2 regions of the Amycolatopsis cynarae genome follow, and region 2 is predicted to be linked to the other one. Evidence: riboswitches for the same ligand, from Rfam matches in the RefSeq annotation. Region 2 holds a riboswitch; the other holds the start of a gene.
The links. A riboswitch is a leader RNA that binds a small molecule or an ion and turns the genes downstream of it on or off. The one in region 2 is predicted to bind cobalamin.

Region 1: another riboswitch for cobalamin. It lies ahead of ORV05_RS06005 (ABC transporter substrate-binding protein); the one in region 2 lies ahead of nicT (Nickel transporter NicT).

The regions. Positions count from the first base shown of each region.
Region 1 is NZ_CP113836.1:1,212,211-1,215,609, reverse strand. Features, by position in the region: gene gltB (glutamate synthase large subunit) at 1-1,071, opposite strand, end outside; cobalamin riboswitch at 1,355-1,516, shown strand; gene ORV05_RS06005 (ABC transporter substrate-binding protein) at 1,604-2,524, shown strand; gene ORV05_RS06000 (FecCD family ABC transporter permease) at 2,545-3,399, shown strand, end outside.
Region 2 is NZ_CP113836.1:4,109,151-4,112,549, forward strand. Features, by position in the region: gene ORV05_RS19650 (inositol monophosphatase family protein) at 1-434, shown strand, start outside; gene nicT (Nickel transporter NicT) at 380-1,456, opposite strand; cobalamin riboswitch at 1,486-1,672, opposite strand; gene ORV05_RS19660 (SDR family oxidoreductase) at 1,736-2,488, opposite strand; gene ORV05_RS19665 (DUF1272 domain-containing protein) at 2,557-2,805, shown strand; gene ORV05_RS19670 (hypothetical protein) at 3,020-3,399, opposite strand, start outside.

The DNA.
Region 1 (3,399 bases), 2.9 Mb from region 2:
GTCCCACGGCTCCATCAGGTTGGCGTGGAACTGGTAGAAGGCCCGGCGCTCGTGATCCATCGTGGCGTGGTTCTCCCACGCCTCCGGAATCATCATCAGCACCGCGTGCGGCAGGCTGCGGCCGCCGAGGTGCAGCAGTTCGAGCACTTCGTCGAAGGAGGCCGAGTCGGAGGCGTCGGCCGAGCACACCGGGTAGAGCCTGGTCAGGTCGCCGGGGATGAGGTCGGAAGCGAGCAGCGCCTCGCGGGCGCGCATGCGGTTGCGGTTGCCGCGCACGGTGTTGATCTCACCGTTGTGCGCCACGTAGCGGAACGGGTGTGCCAGCGGCCACGACGGGAAGGTGTTCGTGGAGAACCGGCTGTGCACCAGGGCGATGGCGCTGGTCAGCCGCTCGTCCCGCAGGTCGGGGAAGAAGGCGGGCAACTGCTCGGGCGTGACCATGCCCTTGTAGACGAGGGTGCGGGCGGACAGCGACGGGAAGTAGGTGCCGCATTCGGCGGACACGCTGTCGCGCTCGACCCGCTTGCGGAGGCAGAAGGTCAGCCGGTCGAGGTCGATCCCGGCGGGACGGACACCGTCGGCGTTCGCCTTGCCCGCCACGAAGAGCATGACGAAGTGCGGCATCACCGACCGCGCCGTCGGGCCGATGTCGGCCCCGTCGGCGTCGGTGGGCAGTTCGCGCCAGCCCAGGATGTCGAGGTCTTCTTCCTCGGCGAGCCGCTCGATGAGGGCGACGGCCTTGGTGCGCCGCTCGGTTTCGGCAGGCAGAAAGGCGATACCGGCGGCGTACCGGTGGTGACCGTGCGCGTCCGGTTCCGGCAGCGGGAACCCGGTGACCGCGCGCAGGAACTCGTCGGGAAGCTGGAGAAGGATGCCGGCACCGTCGCCGGAGGTGGGCTCGGCGCCGGCGGCCCCGCGGTGGTCGAGGTTGGTGAGCGCCGTCAGCCCGTCGGTGATGATGCCGTGTGTGCGTCGCCCGCGGATATCGGCCACCATGGCAACACCGCAGGAGTCCTGTTCGGTGCTGGGGTCGTACAGACCCTGCCTGCCAGGGTTGGCGGAGAAGATCATGCGGGGACCTCCTTCGTCGTCGTCGTGCTCAGTTCGGAAAGTTCCCCCGGTTTGCTGTGCTCGGGACGACGATGGCCCGCTGATTAGCGCGACCTTAACACCCAGGAAACACGAGGGCACCCTCTCGCAGTGTGGATTTTCATCCGAACGGTAACGATCTGGCTGCGACGAACGACTTCGTTCCTGATGGGCTCAAACCGGTTGGAGCTCGAGCCCAGTGTAGCTCCCGGCTAACCTTTTCAAGGCTACGTGAACCTTCCGCCCCGGGACCAGGGTCGGCGGTGGTAGCGTTCCTCACGCTGGTCAGCGGCCTGTTGGCCAGCGACGCGAGGTCAGCGAAACCGGTGCGAACCCGGTGCTGTGCCGCAACTGTGATGGCTTTGGACACACACGAGAACGGTGTTCGAAGCCGAGCCAGGTCGCCTGCCCCCGCGTCGACGCCATTCCGCCTCCGGCGCAGAGGTGCGGCGTGACCGGGGACGGCACGGCGTGGCAGGCGCACCGGAGCCGGGCGAACATCCCCGAGGTTCGTATGACGCGCAGGTTTCTGCCGCTGCTGCTGGTATTGCTGACGCTGGCCGGGTGCGCCACGCGCCCCCAGGAACACGACTCCTCCGCCCCGCCGGACACGGAAGCGGTCTTCCCGGTCACCATCGGTTCCCTCACCATCCAGCGGCAGCCCACCCGGATCGTGTCCCTGTCCCCGTCGGCGACCGAAACGCTGTTCGCGGTCGGCGCGGGCAAGCAGGTCGTCGCGGTCGACTCGACCTCGGACTACCCGGCACAGGCCCCGCACACGAAGCTGGCCGCGCTGAGCCCGGACCCGGAGGCCATCGCCGCCTACCACCCGGACCTGGTCGTCGTGTCGGCCGACACCAACGGGCTTTCCTCGGCACTGGCGAAGATCGGTGCGCAGACCCTGGTGATGCCCGACGCCAAAACCCTGGACGACGCCTACCGGGAATTCGCCGACCTCGGCACGGCGACCGGGCACCGCGCGGAGGGCGAGAGCCTTTCCCGGCAGGTGCGGGCGGACGTCGACGGGATCATCGCGAGTACGCCGAAGCCCGCCAAACCGCTGAGCTACTACTACGAACTCGACCAGACCTACTACAGCGCGACCTCGGCCACCTTCCTCGGCCAGATCCTGCAGCGGTTCGGCCTGACGAACATCGCCGACGGCACCGATCCGTCGGCCTCCGGCGGCTATCCGCAACTGTCGCCGGAACGCATCCTCCAGTCCGATCCGGATCTCGTCTTCCTCGCGGACAGCAAGTGCTGCGGCCAGAACGCGCAGTCCGTCGCGGCGCGTCCCGGCTGGAACACGCTCAGCGCCGTCCAGCACGGCCGCGTGTTCACGCTCGACGACGACATCGCCTCCCGCTGGAGCCCGCGGATCGTCGAACTCGTGCGCGCCGTGTCGACCGCGGTGTCCCAGGCCGCCACCCGGTGATCCGTTCCCGGCGTGCCTCGGTGCGGACGCGCCTGCGGGCCCGCACCGTGGTGATCGCCGTGCTCGTACTGGCGGCCGTGCTGCTGTGCGCGGTGCTGGCGGGGGCGGGCGATCTGGGCTGGCGCCGCGTGCTCGGCGAGCTCGTCGCGCAGGTCACGGGCGGGCAGTCCCCGCTGTCGGCCCGCGAAGCCGCGATCGTCTGGCAGCTGCGGGTGCCGAGGGTCCTGCTCGCCGGGCTGGTCGGGGCCGCGCTGGCGATGTCCGGCGCGACTTTCCAGGGGGTGTTCCGCAACCCGCTCGCCGATCCGTACCTGCTGGGCGCCGCCGCGGGCGCGGGGATGGCGGCGACCCTGGTGGTGGTGCTCACCCCGAACGCCGGGGCCTGGGTGCCGCCCGCCGCCTTCCTCGGCGCGATCGGCGGGGTCGGGCTGAGCTGGCTGCTGGGCCGGACGGGCGGCGGCCGCCCCGGGACCGGGACGCTGCTGCTCGCCGGGGTGGCCGTGGGCTCGTTCCTGTCCGCCGTGCAGACCTTCGTGCAGCAGCTGAGGACCGAGACGATTCGCCAGGTCTACACGTGGATGCTCGGCGGGCTGAACGTGACCGGCTGGCACGAGGTGCTGGTCGCCGCACCATACATCGGCCTCGCCGCCGTGGTGTTGTGCCTGTCCGGGCGGCTGCTGGACGTGCTTTCGCTGGGCGACGCCGAAGCCGCGTCGCTCGGGCTGCACCCCGCGCGCGTGCGGTTGCTGCTGCTGGCGGCCGCCTCACTGGCGACCGCCGCGGCGGTCTCGGTCAGCGGGCTGATCGGGTTCGTCGGGATCGTGGTGCCGCACGTGGTGCGCCTGCTGGCGGGCGGCAGCTACCGGGTCGTGCTG
Region 2 (3,399 bases):
GGAACGGAGTGCCGATCCGCCCGTCGGAAAGGACCGAACTCGCCGCCACCCTGCTCGCGAACAGCCATCCCCCCTTCGCCGCGAACGACCTCGGTGCCGTCGCCCGCGCCGGGGCCGGGCTGTCGGCGGTCCTCCCCGTCGCCGGAGCCGTGCGCAACCTGGGACCCACCTCCTGGCAGATCGCCGACGTTGCCTCCGGCCGCGTCGACGGGTTCTGGCAGTACGGCCACGACGACGGCAACCTGCTCGGCGCGACCCTGATCGCTCGCGAGGCGGGCGCGCTCGTCACGGACGTGGCGGGCGGCCCGTGGCGGCCCGGCGCCGACTCGGTGGTCGTCGCACCGGCCCAGCTCCACGTGCCGCTGCGGGAAACCCTGGCTCAGGCGGAAGTCTCGCCGCCCCAGCGGTGTTCGACGCGGGCGACGCGCCAGTAGGTGATCGCGACCACCCACACCACGACGAACAGCCCGACGACGAGGTATCCCACGTTGCCCAGGTCCAGCCCCGCGATCCAGTCGGTGACCGGGCTGGACCAGCCCAGGTCCGCCTTCGCCACTCCGACCAGTTCGATCGTCCCCACCACCAGCGCCACCACGACGGACAACCCCGTGATGGTGAGGTTGTAGTAGACCTTGCGCACCGGATTGGCGAAGGCCCAGTGGTAGGCGAAGTTCATGAACGTGCCGTCGAGCGTGTCGAACAGGCTCATCCCCGCCGCGAACAGCAGCGGCAGGCACACGACCGCGTACCAGGGCAGTCCGGCGGCGCCCGAGGAACCGGCCAGCGCGAGCAGCAGCACCTCGGTGGCGGTGTCGAACCCGATCCCGAACAGCAGGCCGACCAGGTACATCTGGCCGGGACGCCGGATGGACCGGGTCAGCCTGCCCAGGACACGGGCCAGAAACCCTCGCGAGTCGAGCCGGGCCTCGAGCTCGGCCTCGTCGAACCGGCCCCGGCGAAGTTCGCGGAAGACGCGCCCGATGCCGATCAGCGCGACGAGGTTGAGGATCCCGATCAGGTAGAGGAACCCGCCGGAGGCGGTGGTGGAGATCGTGCTGAGCACCCGGTGCAGGCCCGAGGAGTCGTCGGCCCAGCGCATCGCGCCCTGCGCGCCGAGCGCGACCAGCACCGCGAGGACGACGACCACGCTCGCGTGGCCGAGGGCGAACCAGAACCCGACCGACAGCGGGCGCTTCCCCTCGGCCATCAGCTTGCGCGTGGTGTTGTCGATCGCGGCGATGTGATCGGCGTCGAAGGCGTGCCGCATGCCCAGGGTGTAGGCGGTCACCCCGAGACCGAACCCGAACACCTGGGTGCCCACGGCGTAGTGGCGCGGCACGACCAGCAGGGCCAGGATGCCGAACGCCGCCCCGTGCAGCAACAGCACCACCAGCAGCAGCCCGCCGGTCCGGTAGGTGTCCTGGCGGCGCCAGGACAGGGAGGGGGACGTGCTCATCGAAAGACCGCCTTCCAGCACCTCGTGGATGGTCACTACGTGCCGTGGCCGGTCTCCTGGCTGACGGGTCGACGCTTCCGGTCCGCCTTCCCGAACGCTCGCGCGTCCAGTGGCTGCCCGCAGGGGCATGGGCCGGGAACTTCCCGTTTTCACAGTGGCGAGGGCCGCGCCGGTTTCCCACCGGTCTTCCCGAGCACCACGGCCCGTTCACCTTACGGATCGAATGCGACAGAGGGCAAGAAAGCGGGTCGCCGATCACAGGCGGTGCCGGAAAGCGCTTCAGCCCATCTTCGCGACGACGCCCAGCGGCAGGTGCCGCAGGAGGAAACCGAGCGGCACCCACGGCCATGCCGGGACCTTCGCCTCGGCGGGTTCCCGTTCGATCGCCCTGACCAGCAGCGGAATCGCCTTCTCCGCCGGGGCCAGCAGGGGTGTCCGCCCGGCGCGGCCGGTCATCTCGGTGGCGATGTAGCCCGGGTAGATCGTGGTGACCGTGATGGGCTTGCGCAGCACGTCGGCACGGATGCCTTCGGCGAGCGCGGCGACGCCCGCCTTGCTGGCCGCGTAGGTGGTGAGATTGCGCGGCAGCCCGCGCATCGCGCTCATCGAGGAGATCACCACCAGGTGCCCGGCGTTGCGGGCGCGGAAGAGCTCCATGGCCGCCTCGCACTGGGCGAGCGCCGCGGTGAAGTTGGTGTTCGCGGTCTGCAGGTTCGCGTCGAACCGGCCGGTGCCGATCGGCTGTCCCTTGCCCAGCCCGGCGTTGACGATCACCCGGTCGAGCCCGCCCAGTTCCTCGTCCAGCGCCTTGACCACCTCGAAGACCCGCGGATGGTCGTTCACGTCCAGCGCGCGCACGGACACGGTGATCCCCGGATGCGCGGCGAGGAGCTGGTCACGCAGCGCGGTGAGCCTGTCCAGCCGTCGCGCGCACAGCGCCAGGTTCCGGCCGCGCGCGGCGAACTGCCTGGCCATCCCTTCGCCGAGTCCCGAACTGGCCCCCGTGATGAGGATGTTCCTGCGAGTCACCATGACGCTTGTCCACCTCCTTTACGGCCGAACCGGTGAACGGACGGCGCAGCGGCGGTACGGTTCCTTCCGTGCTCGAAATCAGGCCCAACTGCGAATGCTGCGACGCCGACCTGCCGCCCGATTCGCCCGATGCGATGATCTGCACCTTCGAGTGCACATTCTGCCGCACCTGTGTCGACGTCCGGCTGCACGGCGTGTGCCCCAACTGCGGCGGCGGGTTCACCGCCCGCCCCATCCGGCCCGCCGCACTGCTCGACCGGTACCCGGCATCCACGAAGCGAATCCTCAACCCCGCGGGGTGTGGCCTCGCCCCCTGAACCCCGCGCTCCGCCTTCCACAGGGGATTGCCGTGAGGGGTCCCCTCACAGCAAATAGGGCCAGGGCCTCGGCAAAGTCCCGTCGGCTCGGGTCCGCCGGCCGAGTCCCACGCTCGGGCCGGGGCGGGGTGCCCTGAAGGTCGCCTTCAGGGTCATCAATGCCCTCAAGGCCACCTTGAGGGCACGCCCCTGGCCCCGGCAGGGTCGAGCCGCGCTACTCCCCGGTGCCGTCGCCGCCGCGGGTGGCGCAGCGGGAGGGGTTGTCGCGCAGGCACACCTTGCCGTTCACCACGCGCAGTCCGGCGTCGTCGTAGGCGGTCACCCAGTCGCCTGCGATCGCCTTCTGCGCGGTGGCCAGCGGGATCAGGCCCGAGCAGACGGCGTCGTGCAGCTTGTTCTCCACCGCGTCCTTGGGATTCGGGATCGTGCCCGGCTCCACCCACAGGTTGCGGGGGTCGTCGGGCCCCCCGCCGAGTTCGAGGCTCACCAGGTGGTCGTATTCGCCCTGCGCGCCGTCCGGCAGTCCGTAGGACCGCGCCGAGGCGGCCTTCATCCGGTTGGTCTTCGAGGTCGGCGGGCGCACCGTCTTCGTCC